Linked DNA regions of Aquibium oceanicum. The protein of the gene in region 1 binds, or shares a complex with, the protein of each later gene. Links are inferred from orthologs where the notes say so. Each region holds a gene or a part of one and is shown in the gene's direction. Other genes may lie near its edges. The genes, in order: BSQ44_RS10610 and dnaG.

The links.
Region 2: the proteins of BSQ44_RS10610 (region 1) and dnaG are in contact, whole or in part, in a crystal structure (PDB 2R6A), measured with the Geobacillus stearothermophilus proteins. The link is inferred for Aquibium oceanicum from one-to-one orthologs. Residues at the interface, in WP_033016901.1 of Geobacillus stearothermophilus: Ser13, Glu15, Ala16, Gln18, Glu91, Leu92, Asp94, Ala95, Val96, Pro97, Thr98, Ala99, Ala100, Asn101, Tyr104, Tyr105, Ile108; in WP_049624496.1 of Geobacillus stearothermophilus: Lys456, Leu457, Leu458, Pro459, Ala460, Asn463, Ala464, Leu467, Leu535, Leu536, Ile537, Ala538, Gln544, Glu545, Asp548, Tyr549, His552.

Annotation. Positions count from the first base shown.
Region 1 is NZ_CP018171.1:2,132,262-2,143,402, reverse strand. What follows is about bases 1-2,995. They hold BSQ44_RS10610 (replicative DNA helicase), read left to right. Parts: upstream 1-750; coding sequence 751-2,241; downstream 2,242-2,995. Other genes in these bases: alr (alanine racemase), read left to right, coding at 2,246-2,995; BSQ44_RS10615 (SAM-dependent methyltransferase), read left to right, coding at 1-453. Outside these bases: more of alr, read left to right, coding at 2,996-3,415; DNA repair protein RadA, read left to right, coding at 3,438-4,835; BSQ44_RS10595 (CvpA family protein), read left to right, coding at 4,855-5,388; purF (amidophosphoribosyltransferase), read left to right, coding at 5,446-6,936; quaternary ammonium compound efflux SMR transporter SugE, read right to left, coding at 6,948-7,265; BSQ44_RS10580 (SDR family NAD(P)-dependent oxidoreductase), read left to right, coding at 7,441-8,202; BSQ44_RS10575 (YeeE/YedE family protein), read left to right, coding at 8,419-9,513; BSQ44_RS10570 (c-type cytochrome), read right to left, coding at 9,519-10,625; soxC (sulfite dehydrogenase), read right to left, coding at 10,609-11,141. UniProt on the Escherichia coli protein: The main replicative DNA helicase, it participates in initiation and elongation during chromosome replication. Travels ahead of the DNA replisome, separating dsDNA into templates for DNA synthesis.
Region 2 is NZ_CP018171.1:2,865,141-2,871,745, reverse strand. The notes cover bases 3,642-6,605. They hold dnaG (DNA primase), read left to right. Parts: upstream 3,642-4,141; coding sequence 4,142-6,070; downstream 6,071-6,605. Other genes in these bases: rpoD (RNA polymerase sigma factor RpoD), read left to right, coding at 6,361-6,605; BSQ44_RS13995 (BMP family ABC transporter substrate-binding protein), read left to right, coding at 3,642-3,937. Also shown: BSQ44_RS14010 (ABC transporter ATP-binding protein), read left to right, coding at 1-727; BSQ44_RS14005 (ABC transporter permease), read left to right, coding at 727-1,845; BSQ44_RS14000 (ABC transporter permease), read left to right, coding at 1,832-2,806; more of BSQ44_RS13995, read left to right, coding at 2,858-3,641. UniProt on the Escherichia coli protein: RNA polymerase that catalyzes the synthesis of short RNA molecules used as primers for DNA polymerase during DNA replication.

The DNA of each region.
Region 1 (11,141 bases):
ATCGGCCGTTTCGGCCCGCCGGCCGCCACGAACGCCTTCATTCGCAAGCATATCTTCCCCGGCGGATACATCCCCGCGCTGTCGGAGGTGCTGCCGTCGGTCGAGCGTGCCGGCCTGATGAGCGGCGACATCGAGATCCTGCGGCTGCACTACGCCGAGACGCTCAAGCACTGGCGCCAGCGCTTCCTCGCGAACCGCGATCGCATCAAGTCGATCTACGACGAGCGCTTCTGCCGCATGTGGGAATTCTATCTCGCCGGTTCGGAAGCGGCCTTCCGCTGGCAGGACATGATGGTGTTCCAGATCCAGCTTACTCGCAGCAATTCGGTCCTGCCGATGACGCGCGAATACATGCTGGAATCGGAAAGGGACCTGGCCGAACACGGAGTCGCCGAGCCGGGCCACCTGCCAGAGAAGGCGACGCACACGCGCATGTCGGAACCCGGCGAATAGGACGATCGAAGCCCATCCTTCCCGCCGCGGTGCACGAGGCGGCAGGAGGAACCCTTTTGCTCATCGTTTCTCAAAACATCGGAGCGGATTCCCGCTCCGATTTTCTCGTTTTGTTCGCGTGAATACCTGGGCTACAATGCCCCTTCCCTAGGATCGATTCGCGTCAACCGGCTTTTTTGCATTTTCGATCCCGGGGCTGTGGAGAAGTGTGAATCACGGGCGGTGAGGCGGTTTCCCGCCCCATCCTTCGCCGACATCTGATACCGGGTTGGCGGGCAGGGAATCGACGGGAAAGAAATGGCAGAAGCAGTCCGCAAACTCGCGGTGGCGGAAACGCCGCTCTATCGCGAAGCGCCGAACAACATAGAGGCCGAGCAGGCGCTCCTGGGCGCCATCCTCGTCAACAATGACGCGTTTTATCGCGTTTCGGACTTCCTGAAGCCGCCCCATTTCTACGAACCGCTGCACCGCAAGATCTACGAGATCGCCGGCGAACTGATCCGGATGGGCAAGATGGCCAATCCGGTGACGATGAAGACCTTCCTGCCTGCCGACGAGAAGGTCGGCGACATTACCGTCACGCACTACCTCGCACGGCTCGCGGCGGAAGCCGTGACGATCATCAACGCATCCGACTACGGACGGGCGATCTACGACCTCGCGACGCGGCGCGCGTTGATCACCGTCGGCGAGGACATGGTCAACATCGCCTACGACGCGCCGGTGGACATGGCGCCCTCCGACCAGATCGAAGACGCAGAGAGGCGCCTCTTCGAACTCGCGGAGACCGGGCGCTATGACGGCGGCTTCGAAAGCTTCACCGACGCGGTCAAGACCGCCGTGGACATGGCCAACGCCGCTTACATGCGCGACGGCCATCTCTCGGGCATCTCCACCGGCTTCCGCGACATCGACCGCAGGCTCGGAGGCCTGCAGCCGTCGGATCTGGTCATCCTCGCCGGCCGACCCGCCATGGGCAAGACCTCGCTCGCCACCAACATCGCCTTCAACATCGCATCGGCCTACCAGCCGGCGCAGCAGGCCGACGGGTCCTTCAAGGCGGCCAATGGCGGCGTAGTCGGCTTCTTCTCGCTGGAAATGTCGTCCGAACAGCTCGCGACCCGCATCATCTCGGAGCAGACCGAGATCTCGTCCTCGAAGATCCGCCGCGGCGAGATTTCCGAGGCCGATTTCGAAAAGCTCGTCGCCTGCGCGCAGATGATGCAGAAGACGCCGCTCTTCATCGATCAGACGGGCGGCATCTCGATCGCCCAGCTTGCCGCCCGGGCGCGGCGGCTCAAGCGGCAGCGTGGGCTCGACGTGATCGTGATCGACTACGTCCAGCTGATGCAGGGCTCCTCGTCGAAATCGAACCAGAACCGCGTACAGGAAATCACCGAAATCACCACTGGCCTCAAGGCGCTCGCCAAGGAACTCCAGGTGCCGATCGTGGCGCTGTCGCAGCTCTCGCGCCAGGTCGAAAGCCGCGACGACAAGCGCCCACAACTTTCGGACCTGCGCGAATCGGGCTCGATCGAGCAGGACGCCGACGTCGTGCTTTTCGTCTATCGCGACGAATACTACATGCAGAACAAGGAGCCCGAGCCCGGCACGATGGAACACCAGCAGTGGCAGGAGAAGTTCGAGCGCGTGAAAGGCAAGGCCGAACTCATCATCGCCAAGCAGCGCCACGGCCCCACCGGCACGGTCGATCTCGCCTTCGAAGGCCAGTTCACCCGGTTCTCCGACCTCGCCGAGGAAAGTCATCTGCCGGAACGCTTCGAGTAGTCGCTTGGAGGAGGAATTCCACATCCGGGAGGCCGGGACCAAACCTCACCTTGCCGGCGGCCGGCTGACGATCGATCTGCGCTCGCTGCAGGCGAATTTTCGCGCGCTTGCAAAGGTGGCCGCGCCGGCCCGCGTCGCCGGAATCGTCAAGGCGGACGCCTATGGCATCGGCATCGCGGAGGTCGTCCCCGCGCTGGCGGCTGTCGGATGCGATACGTTCTTCGTCGCCCTGCCCGAAGAAGGCTTCGCAGTCAGGCGCGCTGCGCCGCAAGCGCGCATCTTCGTCCTCAACGGTCTCTTCGGAGCGGAGGCGGCCGAGGCATACGCCGGGTCGCAGCTGATCCCGGTGATCAACACCGCCGTCGACCTGACGATCTGGGAACGATTCTGCGGGCGGCAGGGTGCGGCGCACCCCTGCGCCATCCATGTCGACACCGGCATGAACCGCCTCGGCATCACGCCGGCCGAGGCGATTGCCTTCGCGGACGAGAACATGCTGACCGGCACGGTCAACCCGGTGCTCCTGATGAGCCATCTCGCCTGCGCCGACCGGCGCGACGATCCCAAGAACCGCAGGCAGCTCGAACTTTTTCGGCAGGTGCGGCGTGCGTTCGGGGATATGGAGGCGAGCCTCGTCAATTCCTCAGGCCTGCTGCTAGGGCGCGATTACCATTTCGGCCTCTGCCGCCCCGGCATCGCCGTATACGGCGGATCGCCCGCACCTGGCGTCACCATGCGCACCGTGGTGACGGCGGAAGCCCGCGTGGTTCAGATCCGCTATGCCAGGGCCGGCGAGACCATCAGCTACGGCGCGACGGCGGTCCTCGAGCGCGACAGCATCATCGCCGTTGCCGCGGCCGGATATGCCGACGGCTTCCCGCGCGCCGCGTCTGGCAGCGGGGTGCCGATCCGCCAGCTCTTTCCCGGCGGAAGCGGGTTCGTGCATGGTCGCCGCGTGCCGATCGTCGGGCGCGTGACCATGGACCTGACCATGTTCGACGTGACCGACCTCGGCGAGGACGGCATCGCGACGGGCGATCACATCGAACTCTTCGGGCCCAACCTGCCGCTCGACGAGGCCGCGCGCGCGGCGGGAACGATCTCCTACGAACTCCTCACCCGGATCGGCCAGCGCTACCACCGCGCCTACATCAGCGGCGCCGATACGCGGTGATGATGGTCGGAGCAGCCCGATAATGGCGAAGTCGCGCGTCCAGTTCATCTGCCAGAACTGCGGCTCGGTGCACAACCGCTGGGCTGGCAAGTGCGACAGCTGCGGCGAGTGGAACACGCTCGTCGAGGAAGGCACGGCCGGCGGCATCGGCTCAGGGCCGGCTTCCATGCGCAACGCCCGCAAGGGCCGTGCGGTGACGCTGACCTCCCTGTCCGGCGAGATCGAGGACGCGCCGCGTATTGCCAGCGGCATCGGCGAGCTCGACCGCGCCACCGGCGGCGGCTTCGTGCGCGGCTCCGCCCTGCTCGTCGGCGGTGATCCGGGCATCGGCAAATCCACGCTGCTCACTCAGGCCGCCGCAGCGCTCGCGCGCAAGGGGCACCGGGTCGTCTACGTCTCCGGCGAGGAGGCGGTGGCGCAGATCAGGCTGCGCGCCCAGCGTCTCGGCGCGGCCGACACGCCGGTCGAACTCGCAGCGGAGACCAACGTCGAGGACATCCTGGCGACTATCGCGGAGGGACGGCGGCCGGACCTCCTGATCCTCGATTCGATCCAGACCCTGTGGACGGACCTCGCTGATTCGGCGCCCGGCACCGTCACGCAGGTCCGCGCCTCGGCACAGGCGATGATCCGCTATGCCAAATCGACCGGGGCGGCGATCGTTCTGGTCGGCCATGTGACCAAGGAAGGCCAGATCGCCGGCCCGCGCGTGGTCGAGCACATGGTCGACGCCGTGCTCTACTTCGAAGGCGAAGGCGGACATCATTATCGCATCCTGCGCACGGTGAAGAACCGCTTCGGTCCCACTGATGAGATCGGCGTCTTCGAGATGTCCGACAAGGGACTGCGCGAGGTCGCCAATCCCTCTGAGCTTTTCCTCGGCGAGCGCCACGCCAAGGCGCCGGGTGCCGCCGTCTTCGCCGGCATGGAGGGCACGCGCCCGGTGCTCGTCGAGATCCAGGCATTGGTCGCCCCCTCGCCGCTCGGAACGCCGCGCCGGGCGGTGGTCGGCTGGGATTCGGCGCGTCTGTCGATGATCCTCGCGGTGCTCGAGGCGCATTGCGGCGTCCGATTCGCGCAGAACGACGTCTACCTCAACGTCGCGGGCGGCTACCGCATCTCGGAGCCGGCCGCCGATCTCGCCGTCGCTGCCGCACTGGTTTCGTCGCTCACCGGACTTGCCCTGCCCGCCGATTGTGTCTATTTCGGCGAAATCAGCCTTTCCGGCGCCGTCAGGCCTGTCGCGCATGCGCAGCAGCGGCTGAAAGAGGCGGAAAAACTCGGTTTCGGGCAGGCGGTCCTGCCCGCCGGCAGCGGGGACGTGGCAGGATCGATCGCGACGCGATCGTTCCAGCCGGATGCGCTGGCCGACCTCGTTGCCCGGATCGCGGGAACGAAGCGCGGTCACGAGGCGGACTGACGGATTGGAGTGGGCGACGATGCCGATTACGCTGCTTGACGGAATACTCGTCGGCTTTGCGCTTGTTTCCGCGATCCTGGCGATGGTCCGCGGCCTCTCGCGCGAACTTCTCTCCATCGCCTCGTGGGCGGCGGCCGCGGCGGCGGCCTTTTTCCTCTACCCCTTTGTGCTCCCCTACGTCGCGCCCTACATAGACAACGACAAGATCGCGCTTGCCGCCTCAGCGGCCATCGTCTTCCTGCTCGCGCTGATCGTGGTGACGGTGATCACGATGAAGCTGGCCGACTTCATCATCGATTCGCGGGTCGGCGCGCTCGATCGGACGCTCGGTTTCGTCTACGGCGCGGCGCGCGGGATCCTCGTGATCGCCGTGGCTCTGATGTTCTTCAACTGGCTGGTAGGCGACAACAAGCCGGAATGGGTGGCCGAGGCGAAGTCGTTGCCCCTGCTCGAAGGCATCGGCGCGAAGTTGCAGGAAGTGCTTCCGGACGATCCGGAGAACTCGATCATCAAGCGCCTGACCGAAGGCGACGAGGCCGAGACGAACAACTGATCCGTCGCCCGCGGGTAGGCGGAACAACGGCGCCGAAGAGCGCAAAGGCGGCTTGCAATGGCAGACGCAGCGATCGACACGCACCACGAACGGGACACGTGCGCCGGTGAGGCCGACGACCACTTCCACGACGAGTGCGGTGTGTTCGGCATCTTCGGGCGGCAGGACGCGGCTGCGATCGTCACCCTTGGCCTGCACGCGCTCCAGCATCGCGGGCAGGAAGCGGCCGGCATCGTCTCCTATGACGGCTCGCAGTTCCACGTCGAGCGCCATGTCGGCCTGATCGGCGACACCTTCACCAAGCAGTCGGTGATCGACCGGCTGCAGGGCACGCGCTCCATAGGCCATACGCGCTACGCGACGACCGGCGGCGCAGGCCTGCGCAACGTCCAGCCCTTCTTCGCCGAGCTTGCCGACGGGGGCCTGGCCATCGCCCACAATGGCAACATCACCAACGCGATGACCGTCCAGCGCGCCCTGCAGAAGCAGGGTTCGATCTTCTCGTCTACCTCGGACACCGAGACGATCCTTCACCTGGTGGCGACCAGCAAGCAGCGCGACACCAATGCCCGCTTCATCGAGGCGGTGCGGCAGATCGAGGGCGCCTTCTCGCTGGTGGCGCTGACCTCCAAGAAGATGATCGGCTGCCGCGATCCGCTCGGCATCCGCCCGCTGGTGCTCGGCGACCTCGACGGCGCCTGGATCCTCGCCTCGGAAACCTGCGCGCTGGACATCATCGGCGCGCGCTTCGTGCGCGACCTCAAGCCGGGCGAGATGGTGGTGGTCACCACCAACGGAATCGAGAGCCATTTTCCTTTCGAGCCGGCGAAATCCCGCTTCTGCATCTTCGAGTACGTCTATTTCGCCCGACCGGATTCGTCCGTGGAAGGCCGCAACGTCTATGACGTGCGCAAGAAGATCGGAATCGAACTGGCGCGCGAAAGCCCGGTGGAGGCGGACATCGTCGTTCCCGTCCCCGATTCGGGAACGCCTGCGGCCATCGGCTTTTCTCAGGAAGCGGGGCTTCCCTTCGAACTCGGCATCATCCGCAACCACTATGTCGGCCGAACCTTCATTTCGCCGGGCGATTCGATCCGCCACATGGGCGTGAAACTGAAGCACAACGCCAATCGCCGGATGATCGAAGGGAAGCGCGTGGTGCTGGTCGACGATTCCATCGTGCGCGGCACCACCAGCCAGAAGATCGTGCAGATGGTGCGCGAGGCGGGCGCGAAGGAAGTGCACATGCGCATTGCATCGCCGCCTACCCGCGCCTCCTGCTTCTACGGCGTCGACACGCCCGAGAAGGCCAAGCTTCTCGCCTCGCGCATGTCGGTCGAGGAGATGGCGGATTTCATCCGCGTCGATTCGCTGGGTTTCCTGTCCATCGACGGCCTCTACCGCGCCGTCGGCGAGACCGCGCGCAACGGGGAGTCGCCGCAGTTCTGCGACGCCTGCTTCAGCGGTGAGTACCCTACGCGACTGCTCGATTTCGAAGGCGCCGACAACGTGCGCTCGCTGTCGCTGCTGGCGGCGGGAGGGCAGTGATAGGGTTCGCCCTACGGCGTGACCAGCTTCAGGCCGACGATGCCGGCGACAATGAGACAGATGCAGGCGAGCCGGATCGCGTCCGAGGACTCGCCGAAGAGAAGGATGCCGAGAACCACTGTGCCGATCGTGCCGATGCCGGTCCACACCGCATAGGCGGTGCCGAGCGGCAGCGTCCGGAGGGCGAGACCGAGAAGGGCGAGGCTCACCGTCATGGAAACGATGGTGGCGAGAGTGGGCCACAGCCGCGTGAACCCTTCGGTGTATTTCAAGCCGACCGCCCAGCCGATCTCGAACAGTCCAGCGGCAAACAGTATGAGCCAGGACATCGTCATCCCCCTTGCAGGCGATGAGGCCGTCCCCATCAGTGATTGTCGCAGATGCAGGGCCGTCCCCGCTGTGTGGAAATAAGCCAACGCGTCCGACGCCGCAAGCCGCCGGGTTTCGTTCGCGAGACATTCATTCTAAGAGCCGGTCTCGATATTCTCTGGAGATACCTCCCGCATGAACGCGCATCCCGACCTTACCGGCCGCACCGCCCTCGTCACCGGCGCCTCGCGCGGCATCGGCTACTTCATCGCCAAGCACATGGCGGCTGCGGGCGCGCAAGTGATCGCGGTCGCGCGCACTGTCGGCGGGCTGGAAGAACTCGACGACGAGATCAAGGCCGAGCATGCCCGCTCGGGCAAGGGCGAGGCGACGCTGGTGCCGCTCGACCTGACCGACATGCCGGGCATCGATCGCCTCGGCAGCGCCATTCACGAGCGCTGGGGCAAGCTCGACATCCTGGTCGCCAATGCCGGCGTGCTGGGCGTCATCGGGCCGCTCGCGCATATCGAGGCGAAGGTCTTCGAGAAGGTGATGGCGGTCAATGTCACCGGCGTCTGGCGTCTGATCCGCTCCGTCGATCCGCTGCTGCGCAACTCGGATGCCGGCCGCGCCATCATCATGTCGTCGGGCGCCGCCCACAACGCACGCGCCTACTGGGGACCCTATGCCGCATCGAAAGCCGCCGTGGAGGCGCTCGCGCGCTCCTGGGCCGACGAGACGAAGAACACGCCGCTCCGTGTGAACTCGGTCAATCCGGGGGCTACCCGAACGGCGATGCGCGCGCAGGCGATGCCGGGCGAGAACCCCGCGACCCTGCCGCATCCCTCCGAGATCGCCGCCAACATCGTCCCGCTGGCGAGCCCGTCGCTCACCGAGACCGGGCTGATCTTCGATGCCCGCGAAAGGACTTTTCTTTCCTACCAGATGCCCAGGTAGCAGCACCTCGCGACAAGCGTGATCCGGCACTTGGTGCCGGGCAATGCACCGGCGAACTTCCACTGCTTCGGAGGTCGGAGAGGCGCGCGGAACGATTTTCTTCTCCACGCCTTCTGCGAGGGAAAGAATTCCGCCGGCTGCTCCTCCTTCGCATCTCTGATCGGCGAAAGCACCGCCGCGACGGCGTATCAGAGTGTTCTTTGGAGTTCATACACCATGGATCTCGTTCCGCTGATCGATGCTGTCGGTGAAAACGGCGCGGCCCTCGCGGGCGGCGTGGTTCTCGGCCTCGTGTTCGGGTTCTTCGCGCAGCGGACGGCCTTCTGCACCCGCACCGCCGTTCTCGATCTGGTGCGCGGCCGAGGCAACGCCGCGCTCGCCACGTGGGCCGCCGGGTTCGCCGCCGCCGTCTTGGGCGTGCAGCTCCTCCTCTACACCGGATCGCTCGAGGTTACCGAGACCCGCTTCTTCTCGACACCGCAGAGCCTGTCGGGCGCGCTGATCGGCGGTGCCTTGTTCGGGCTCGGCATGGTACTCGCGCGCGGATGTGTGTCGCGGCTTCTCGTACTCGGCGCCTCGGGCAATCTGCGCGCGCTGTTCACGCTGGCGATCCTCGCGGTCTTCGCGCTCGCCACCTATGATGGCTTCCTCGTCCCCGCCCGCGATGCGATCGGCGGCCTGTGGAACTCGGCTGCGATCGGAGGCAACGATCTGCTCGCCCATGCAGGGCTAGACCACTTCGGTGGCGTGGCGATCGGCGTCGTTCTCGCGGTCGCAGCGCTCGCGCTGGCGATTTCCACCCGACTTTCCCCTGCCCGCTTCACGGGCGGCGTGATCGTCGGCCTCACCATCGTCGGCGGCTGGTACTTCACCTGGCAATTGTCGCTGCAGGTCTTCGAGCCGATCCAGGCCGAGAGCCTTTCCTACGTCCGCCCGCTTGCCACCACCATCGGCCTCGGCACGGGAACGGCTGGCGCGGCCGGGCTCGACCAGGGCCTCCTTGTCGGCATCCTCGCCGGCGCCTTCATTGCCGCGGTGGCGTTCCGGCAGTTCCGCATCGCCACCTTCTCGGAGCCCGGCACGCCTTCGGTACTGCGCTACGCGCTCGGCGCCGCGCTGATGGGCTTCGGCGGCATTCTTGCCGTCGGCTGCACCATCGGAGCCGGCTTCACCGGCGGATCGGTGCTGGCCGTCACGTCGCTTCTGGGCCTCGCATCGATGATCGTCAGCGCTGCCATTGCCGACCGGGTGATCGACGGCCGCAAACTGGCGCCATCGTCGATCGGGGCTTCCCCCGTCGCTGCCGAATAACCTTCTCAGTCGATCCCGCCGTTCCCTTCTTCGCTCTCCGGCGTCACGTCGAGAACTGCCGCATGCATCGTGATGGTCGGCAATCCCGGCCGGCAATCGGTCATGCAGGGGTGCGTCCTGTCGGCATAATGCGGTTCGGACAACCGGTCATCCTCGAAGAAGTTGGCTTCGTTCGGTAACTTCACCGTGGCGAAATTTTCCTTCGACAGCTCGAAATCCTCGTCCGTCACCACGTCGTTCAGGAAGAGCAGATAGGCCGTCAGCGCGTAGAGTTCATCGCTCTCCAGCCCGCGCGCATCGCCGAAGGGCATGGCGCGGTTGACGTAGTCGTAGACGGTCGAGAGATAGGGCCAGTAGGAGCCGATCGTCTTTTCCGGGCGATCGGCCTTCAGCGTATCGTGTCCGCCCGCCAGCACCGGCCAGCGGCCGATACCCTCGCCGAAGTCGCCGTGGCAGGCGGCGCAGCGTTCCGTATAGATCCCCTCGCCCTGCATCACCGTGCCGCGTCCCTCGGGCAAGCCCTCGCCGTCGGGGCGCACGTCGATGTTCCACGCGGCGATCTCGTCGGCCGTGGCGGCGCGCCCGAGCCCGAAGACCGCTCCCGCGCGCTCGGCGCCGGCCATGCTCTCCGGCATCTCCGCCGCGGCGGCGGCTTCGGGCTCCGCCTTGGCCTCCTGCTGCGCCGCAGGCGGCGATTGCGCGTCCCCGGCTTCTTCCTCGGGCTTCGAGAAGGTTTCCAGATAGGCGATGACGTCGGCGATCTCCTCGTCTTTCTTCAGTCCCGCGAAGGCCATCTTGGTGCCCTTCACGTAGCTGCGGGGGCTCGCGAGGTACTCGGAGAGCGTCTCGTGGCTCCACGCGAGGCCGCCGGCGCCCGCTTCGACCATCGACTTGGAGTATTTGTAGCCCTCGGCGGTTCCGGCGGTGCGGCCGAACACGTCGTTCAGGTGCGGGCCGACCTTGTGCTTGGCGCCCTCGCCCACCGCGTGGCACGCCTTGCACCTGTTGAACACCTTCTCTCCGGCAGCCGCGTCCTGTGCCTGTGCGGGGGCGATAATCACCGCCGCCAGGATGGCCGCCGCCGCGATTGCCGCGTCACGATATCTCGACATTCTCCACGGTCCCGTCCTTGCCGACATGCCAGGTCTGGATGCCGTTGTTGTGATAGATCGAGTTCTCGCCGCGCACCGCCCGCAGCGCGTCCTTGGTCGGCTGCACCAGGCCCCGCTCGTCGATCGCGCGCGACTGCAGGAACAGTTCCGAGCCGTCCCAGTCGAAGTCGAAATAGAAGCGGTGCAGCGCCATCGGCAGGCTGGGTCCGTCGAGCCGCGCCGTGTGCCAGTTACGGCCGCCGTCGATCGTCACGTCGACCCTTTCGATCGTGCCGTGTCCCGACCATGCCAGCCCGGTCACAACAGTGCGGCCCCGCTCGTGCATCAGCGGCGCCTGCGGGCTCGGGCTTGTGATCACCGACTTCACGTCCATCGCGAAGGTGTGGCGTCGGGCCTTTCCGTTGGCCATGAGATCGGTGTATTTCGACGTCTCCTCGCGCAGTTCCCAGGGCTGGTCGCCAACTTCCAGCCGGCGCAGCCATTTCACCCACATGTTGCCTTCCCAGCCGGGAACGA
Region 2 (6,605 bases), 720 kb from region 1 along the record:
CTCGCTGAATGTACGGGCGGGGGAAGTCATCGGCATCGCGGGCGTCGCTGGAAACGGCCAGGGCGAATTCTTCGAGGCGATCTCCGGCGAGGTCGTGCAGGACCGGCCCGAGACGGTGACGGTCAGGGGCAAGCCCGCCGGGCGCGACGGCATTTCGGCTCGACGCATGATGGGGGCGGCCTTCGTGCCCGAGGAGCGGCTCGGCCATGGCGCGGCACCTGCCATGAAGCTTTCGGACAACCTGCTCCTTTCGCGCCACGCGACGGACCGTGGCGCCTACCTAGGCGCGGCCGGTACGATTCGCGCGAGCGCGGTGTCGGCCGCCGCCAAGCGCATCAACCAGGAGATGGACGTGCGCAAGAGCGCGGAAGACCCGCCGGCTTCCGCACTCTCGGGCGGCAACCTGCAGAAATTCATCATCGGGCGCGAACTCGACCGCAAGCCCGCCGTGCTGGTTGTCAACCAGCCGACATGGGGGGTCGATGCGGGTGCGGCGTCCCGCATCCGCCAAGCGCTGATCGAACTCGCCCGCGCCGGCTCGGCCGTGCTGGTGATCAGCCAAGACCTGGACGAACTCTTCGAGATCTCCGACGCGATCGCCGTCATGCACAATGGCGAACTGTCGAAGCCGCTGCCGCGCGCCGAGGCCACCTTCGAGAAGATCGGCCTCCTGATGGGCGGCGCCGAGCCTGGCCATGTCCACGATCACGCGACGGAGCCGGCCTGATGCGCATCGAACTCGTCCGCCGTCCGCTGCAATCGAAGCTCTTCTCCGCGCTTTCTCCCTTCATCGCCTTCGCGCTCATGGTCGTTGCCGGCGCCATCATCTTCGCCGCACTCGGCAAGAACCCGGTCGTCGGCCTCTATGCCTATTTCATCGATCCGCTCACCGAGGTCTGGTCGCTGCACGAACTGGCGATCAAGGCCGCGCCACTGATCCTGATCGCCGTCGGCCTGTCCGTCTGCTTCCTGTCCAGCAACTGGAACATCGGCGCCGAGGGCCAATTCACCATGGGCGCGATCGCGGGCAGCATGATCCCGCTCTATTTCCCCGATTTCCAGAACGCGGCGGTCCTGCCGCTAATGCTGATCTTCGGCGCCGTCGGCGGCGCACTCTACGCGGGCATTCCCGCGATCCTGAAGGCACGCTTCAACACCAACGAGATCCTGACGTCTCTCATGCTGGTCTACGTCGCCCAGCTGATCCTCGACTGGCTGGTGCGCGGACCGTGGCGAGACCCGGCGGCAATGAGTTTCCCCCAGGCGCCGCCGTTCCATTCCTGGGCGATCGTGCCGGAGCTCTTCCCGATGTCGGGCCGCGCCAACTGGGGCATCGTCTTCGCGATCATCGCGGCGATCGGCATCTGGTTCATGATGTCTCGAACGCTCAAGGGCTTCGAGGTGAAGGTGATCGGCCAGAGCCCGCGGGCAGGGCGCTTCGGTGGCTTTTCGACGATCCAGACCATCATCTTCGCCTTCCTCGTCTCGGGCGCGCTCGCCGGCTTGGCGGGCATCACCGAGGTCTCCGGCGCCATCGGCCGGCTGCAGCCCTCGATTTCGCCCGGCTACGGCTTCGCGGCCATCATCGTGGCCTTCCTCGGGCGGCTCAATCCACTCGGCATCGTGGCGGCCGGCTTCGTGCTGGCGCTCTCCTATCTCGGCGGCGAGGCAGCACAGATCGCCATCGGCGTCACCGACAAGACAGTGCGCGCCTTCCAGGGCATGCTCCTGTTCTTCGTTCTGGCCTGCGACACGCTGATCCACTACCGCGTCCGCCTCGTGCGTCCGGCACCGGCAACCGCGCCCGCCGCCCCGGCACTGGAGACCGCCCATGGGCATGGCTGAGGCGATCCTGCTGACGATCGCGACGGCGGCGACGCCGCTGCTCCTTACCGCGATCGGCGAACTCGTCGTGGAGCGTTCAGGCGTGCTCAACCTCGGCGTCGAAGGCATGATGCTGATGGGCGCGGTCGTGGCCTTCGGGATGGCGTACATGACGGGCAATGCCTGGATCGGCGTCCTTGCCGGCGCCATTGCCGGGATGCTGTTCTCGCTGCTCTTCGGCTTCCTGGCGTTGACGCTCGTCACCAACCAGGTCGCGACCGGGCTCGCTCTCACGCTGCTCGGCATCGGTCTGTCCGGCATGATCGGCGAGGCCTTCGTCGGCCAGCCGGGCGTCAAGCTCGGCGCACTCGACATTCCGGTACTGACGGACATTCCGCTGGTCGGCCGACTCCTGTTCGGCCAGGACCCGATGTTCTACATCTCGCTGCTGCTCACGGCCGGCGTCATGTGGTTCCTGTTCCGCACCCGCGCCGGTCTCACGCTGCGTTCCGTCGGCGACAGCCATACCTCGGCCCATGCGCTCGGCATCAAGGTCATCGCGATCCGCTACATGGCAGTGATGTTCGGCGGGTTCTGCGCCGGGCTCGCGGGCGCCCAACTGTCTCTGGTCTACACCACGCAGTGGATCGAGAACATGACCGCCGGCCGCGGCTGGATCGCGCTGGCGCTGGTCGTCTTTGCTTCCTGGCGCCCGTGGCGGGTGCTCGCCGGCGCCTACCTCTTTGGTGCCATCACCATCGCCCAACTGCACATCCAGGCGACCAACCTCGCCGATCTGGCCGGACTTCCCAGTTTGCTCTACTGGCTGGCCGGTCTCGTCAAGGCGGTGCCGTCGCAATTCCTTTCTTCGCTCCCCTATCTGGCAACCATCGTCGTTCTCGTTCTAATCTCCAGGAACAGGCGGCTGACGATGATGAACACTCCGGCTTCCCTGGGGCGGCCGTTCGTGCCGGACCGCTAGATCCACCCGGACGAATTCCCCGTTTTCGAAACCAACAGAGGACATGAACAAATGAAAAAAAGAACGATACTGGCACTGGCCGCCGCGACGGCCCTGATGTCGGCGGGAACCGCGCTGGCGCAGGACAAGACCAAGGCCTGTTTTATCTATGTCGGCCCGATCGGCGACTTCGGCTGGTCCTATCAACACCACCAGGGCGCGCTGGAAATGCAGGAGGAGCTCGGCGGCGAGGACAAGGTCGAGATCGCCTATCTGGAAAGCGTGCCCGAGGGCGCCGACGCCGAGCGCGCCATCGAGCGCTTCGCCCGGTCGGGCTGCAACATCGTCTTCACCACCTCCTTCGGCTACATGGATGCCACGAACAAGGTCGCGGCCAAGTTCCCAGACGTGAAGTTCGAGCATGCCACCGGCTTCAAGCGCGAGCATCCGAACGTCGCGACCTACAATTCGAAGTTCCATGAAGGCCGCTACGTGCAGGGCGTGATCGCCGCCAGCCTCTCGGAGAAGGGCGTCGCCGGCTACATCGCCTCCTTCCCGATCCCGGAAGTGGTGATGGGCATCAATTCCTTCGTCCTCGGCGCGCAGTCGGTCGATCCCGACTTCAAGGTCAAGGTGGTATGGGCCAACACCTGGTTCGACCCAGGCAAGGAAGCCGACGCCGCCAAGGTGCTGATCGACCAGGGCGTCGACATCATCACCCAGCACACCGATTCGACCGCGCCAATGCAGGTCGCTCATGAGCGTGGCATCAAGGCCTTCGGCCAGGCCTCGGACATGATCAAGTTCGGTCCCGAGACCCAGCTCACCTCGATCGTCGACGACTGGGGCCCGTATTACGCCGAGCGCGTCAAGGCGGTGATGGACGGCACTTGGGAGCAAGTCGACGTCTGGGGCGGAATGGCCGACGGCCACGTCGTTATGGCGCCCTACACCAACATGCCCGACGACGTGAAGGCGCTCGCCGAGGAGACCGAAGCCAAGATTACGTCCGGCGAACTCGATCCCTTCACGGGACCGATCAACAAACAGGACGGCTCCGAGTGGCTGAAGGAAGGCGAGACCGCCGATATCGGCACGCTGCTGGGCATGAATTTCTACGTCGAGGGTGTGGACGACCAGTTGCCGCAGTAAGACCGCGGCGGACGGCAACGGAGAAGGACAAGCCGGCGGGCCGGTCCGTGTCCGGAAATCGTCCCAGCTAATGTTCCATGGAAACCCCGCGAGCCACGATGGCCGCGGGGTTTTCTGCTGTTTCGGGCTCGCTGAGGCTGTGAAACTCGGTGACAGCCGCGAGGAGGTCTCGCTTGCCGAGGCGAGGCAGCCTACATACGTCCCATGCGCTTTTCGAACCAGTTCCTCGATGAGATACGCGACCGTGTCCCGATATCCTCGGTGATCGGGCAGCGCGTGTCGTGGGACAAGCGCAAGACGAACGCCTCGCGGGGCGACTGGTGGGCTTGCTGCCCCTTCCATGGCGAGAAGTCGCCGAGCTTCCACTGCGAGGACAAGAAGGGCCGCTACCACTGTTTCGGCTGTGGCGTCTCGGGCGACCATTTTCGCTTCCTCACCGAACTCGACGGCCTCGGGTTTCCTGAAGCGGTGGAGCGGATCGCGGAGCTGGCCGGGGTTCCGATGCCGGCACGCGACCCGGAGATGGAGAAGCGCGAGAAGCAGCGCGCCAGCCTGCACGACGTCATGGAGATGGCGACGCGCTTCTTTCAGGAACAGCTGCAGGCGTCCGCCGGCGCGAAGGCGCGCGCTTATCTGCGCGAGCGCGGCGTCGCCTCGGCCACCCAACAGGACTTCCGCCTCGGCTACGCCCCCGAATCGCGCAACGCGCTGAAGGAACACCTTGCCGGCAAGGGAGTCGCGAAGGAGCAGATCGAGGCCTGTGGGCTCGTGCGGCATGGCGACGACATCCCGGTCTCCTACGACTGGTTCCGCGACCGCATCATGTTCCCGATCGAGGATGCGCGCGGACGGGTCATCGCTTTCGGCGGTCGCGCAATGTCGCCCGACGTCGCGGCCAAGTACATGAACTCACCTGATACCGAGCTCTTCCACAAGGGCGAGGTGCTTTACAACTTCGCCCGGGCGCGCAAGGGGCAGGGCAGGGAAGGCGCCGTCATCGCCGTGGAAGGCTACATGGACGTGATCGCGCTGGCGCAGGCGGGGTTCGCCAACGCCGTCGCCCCGCTCGGTACCGCGCTGACCGAGAACCAGCTGGAGCTCCTGTGGCGCATGGCACCGGAGCCGGTGCTGTGTTTCGACGGCGACCCCGCCGGCCTGAAGGCGGCCTGGCGCGCGGCCGACCTCGCGCTACCGTCGATCCAGGGCGGGCGCACGGTCCGCTTCGCGCTTTTGCCGCAGGGTCAGGACCCCGACGATCTGGTGAAGGAAGGCGGACCGGAGGCGTTTCGCAGCGTGATCGCCGACGCCCGCCCTCTGTCGGAACTCTTGTGGCTGCGCGAGACCTCGGGCGGGGTCTTCGACACGCCGGAGCGGCGTTCGGTGCTGGAGAAGTCGCTGCGAGAGCTGACCTCGCGCATCCGCGACGATAACGTGCGTCGGCACTACGGCCAGGAGATGCGCGAACGGATCGAGGCCTTCTTCGGCTCGGCGCGGCAGCAGAGGAAGAACTATCCCAACCAGAAGGGCGATCGAAACGGTGCGCATGGTCGCGGACGGCAAGGGCAGACGCCGGGACGCCTTGCCGTCTCCGACAGCCTCGCGCGGTCCTCGCTGGTGCGCAGTTCGGCCGGAACCATGCCGATGCGCGAGACGGTGATCATGGTTGCGCTCATCAACCATCCCTTGCTGATCGACGAGCACTTCGAGGCGATAGAACGGCTGGATCTGAAGCACCCGGACCTGCGCCGGCTTCATGCCGGGCTGCTCGACGCCATCGCCGAAGGGCAGGCGACGGACCGCGACGCCATTCTGGCCTGGCTGAGCCAGGCGAGGCTGGACACGGTGATGGAGAACGCCGTCGCGCTCGTCCGGCGGGCCAGGCAATGGCCGGCTCTGGAGGATGCGGCCCTCGACGACGCCCGCGACGCGTTCAGCCAGGCTCTGCACTTGCACCAGTCAGCCGGCGTTCTACATAAGGAACTCAGAGCGGCCGAAGCGGCGCTCGCCGCGGATCCGACGGAGGAAAACTACCGGCAGCTCCTCGAGGTCCAGATACAGTTTCGCGACGTGCAGGCTACCGAGGCGCTGATAGAAGGCTTCGGAGTGTCGTCCGGGAGGGTCGCGAGAAGCTGACGCGTTGTTGGCGTTTTCGCGACGAATCGTGCAAGGGCGGCTTGACCTGACGGCGAAATGACGGAATCAGGACGTTTCGCGATCGTTCCGATCGGGGTGGAAAGCATGCCGGCGCAACCGCGCGGCCATGCCGATACCGGCGCAGGGCTCACAGCGCGCTGGTAAGACACGGTTAATGGTGTATTTACGCGAGATCGGTACTCGCTGAGACGGGGCGGGCGCATCGACGTCCGTTGACGGCAAGCTAGAATGGCCGTCCAGCCGTCCTCTCACGTTGGAGACAGGAAAGCATGGCGACGAAAGAAAAGGAAGAGGTCGAGAACGAACGCGAAGGCGCTGCCGACGGTCCGCTGCTCGATCTTTCCGACGATGCCGTCAAGAAGATGATCAAGGTCGCCAAGAAGCGCGGCTACGTGACGATGGACGAGCTCAATGCCGTCCTGCCGTCCGAGGAAGTGACCTCCGAGCAGATCGAAGACACGATGGCGATGCTGTCCGACATGGGCATCAACGTGGTCGAGGACGACGAGACCAG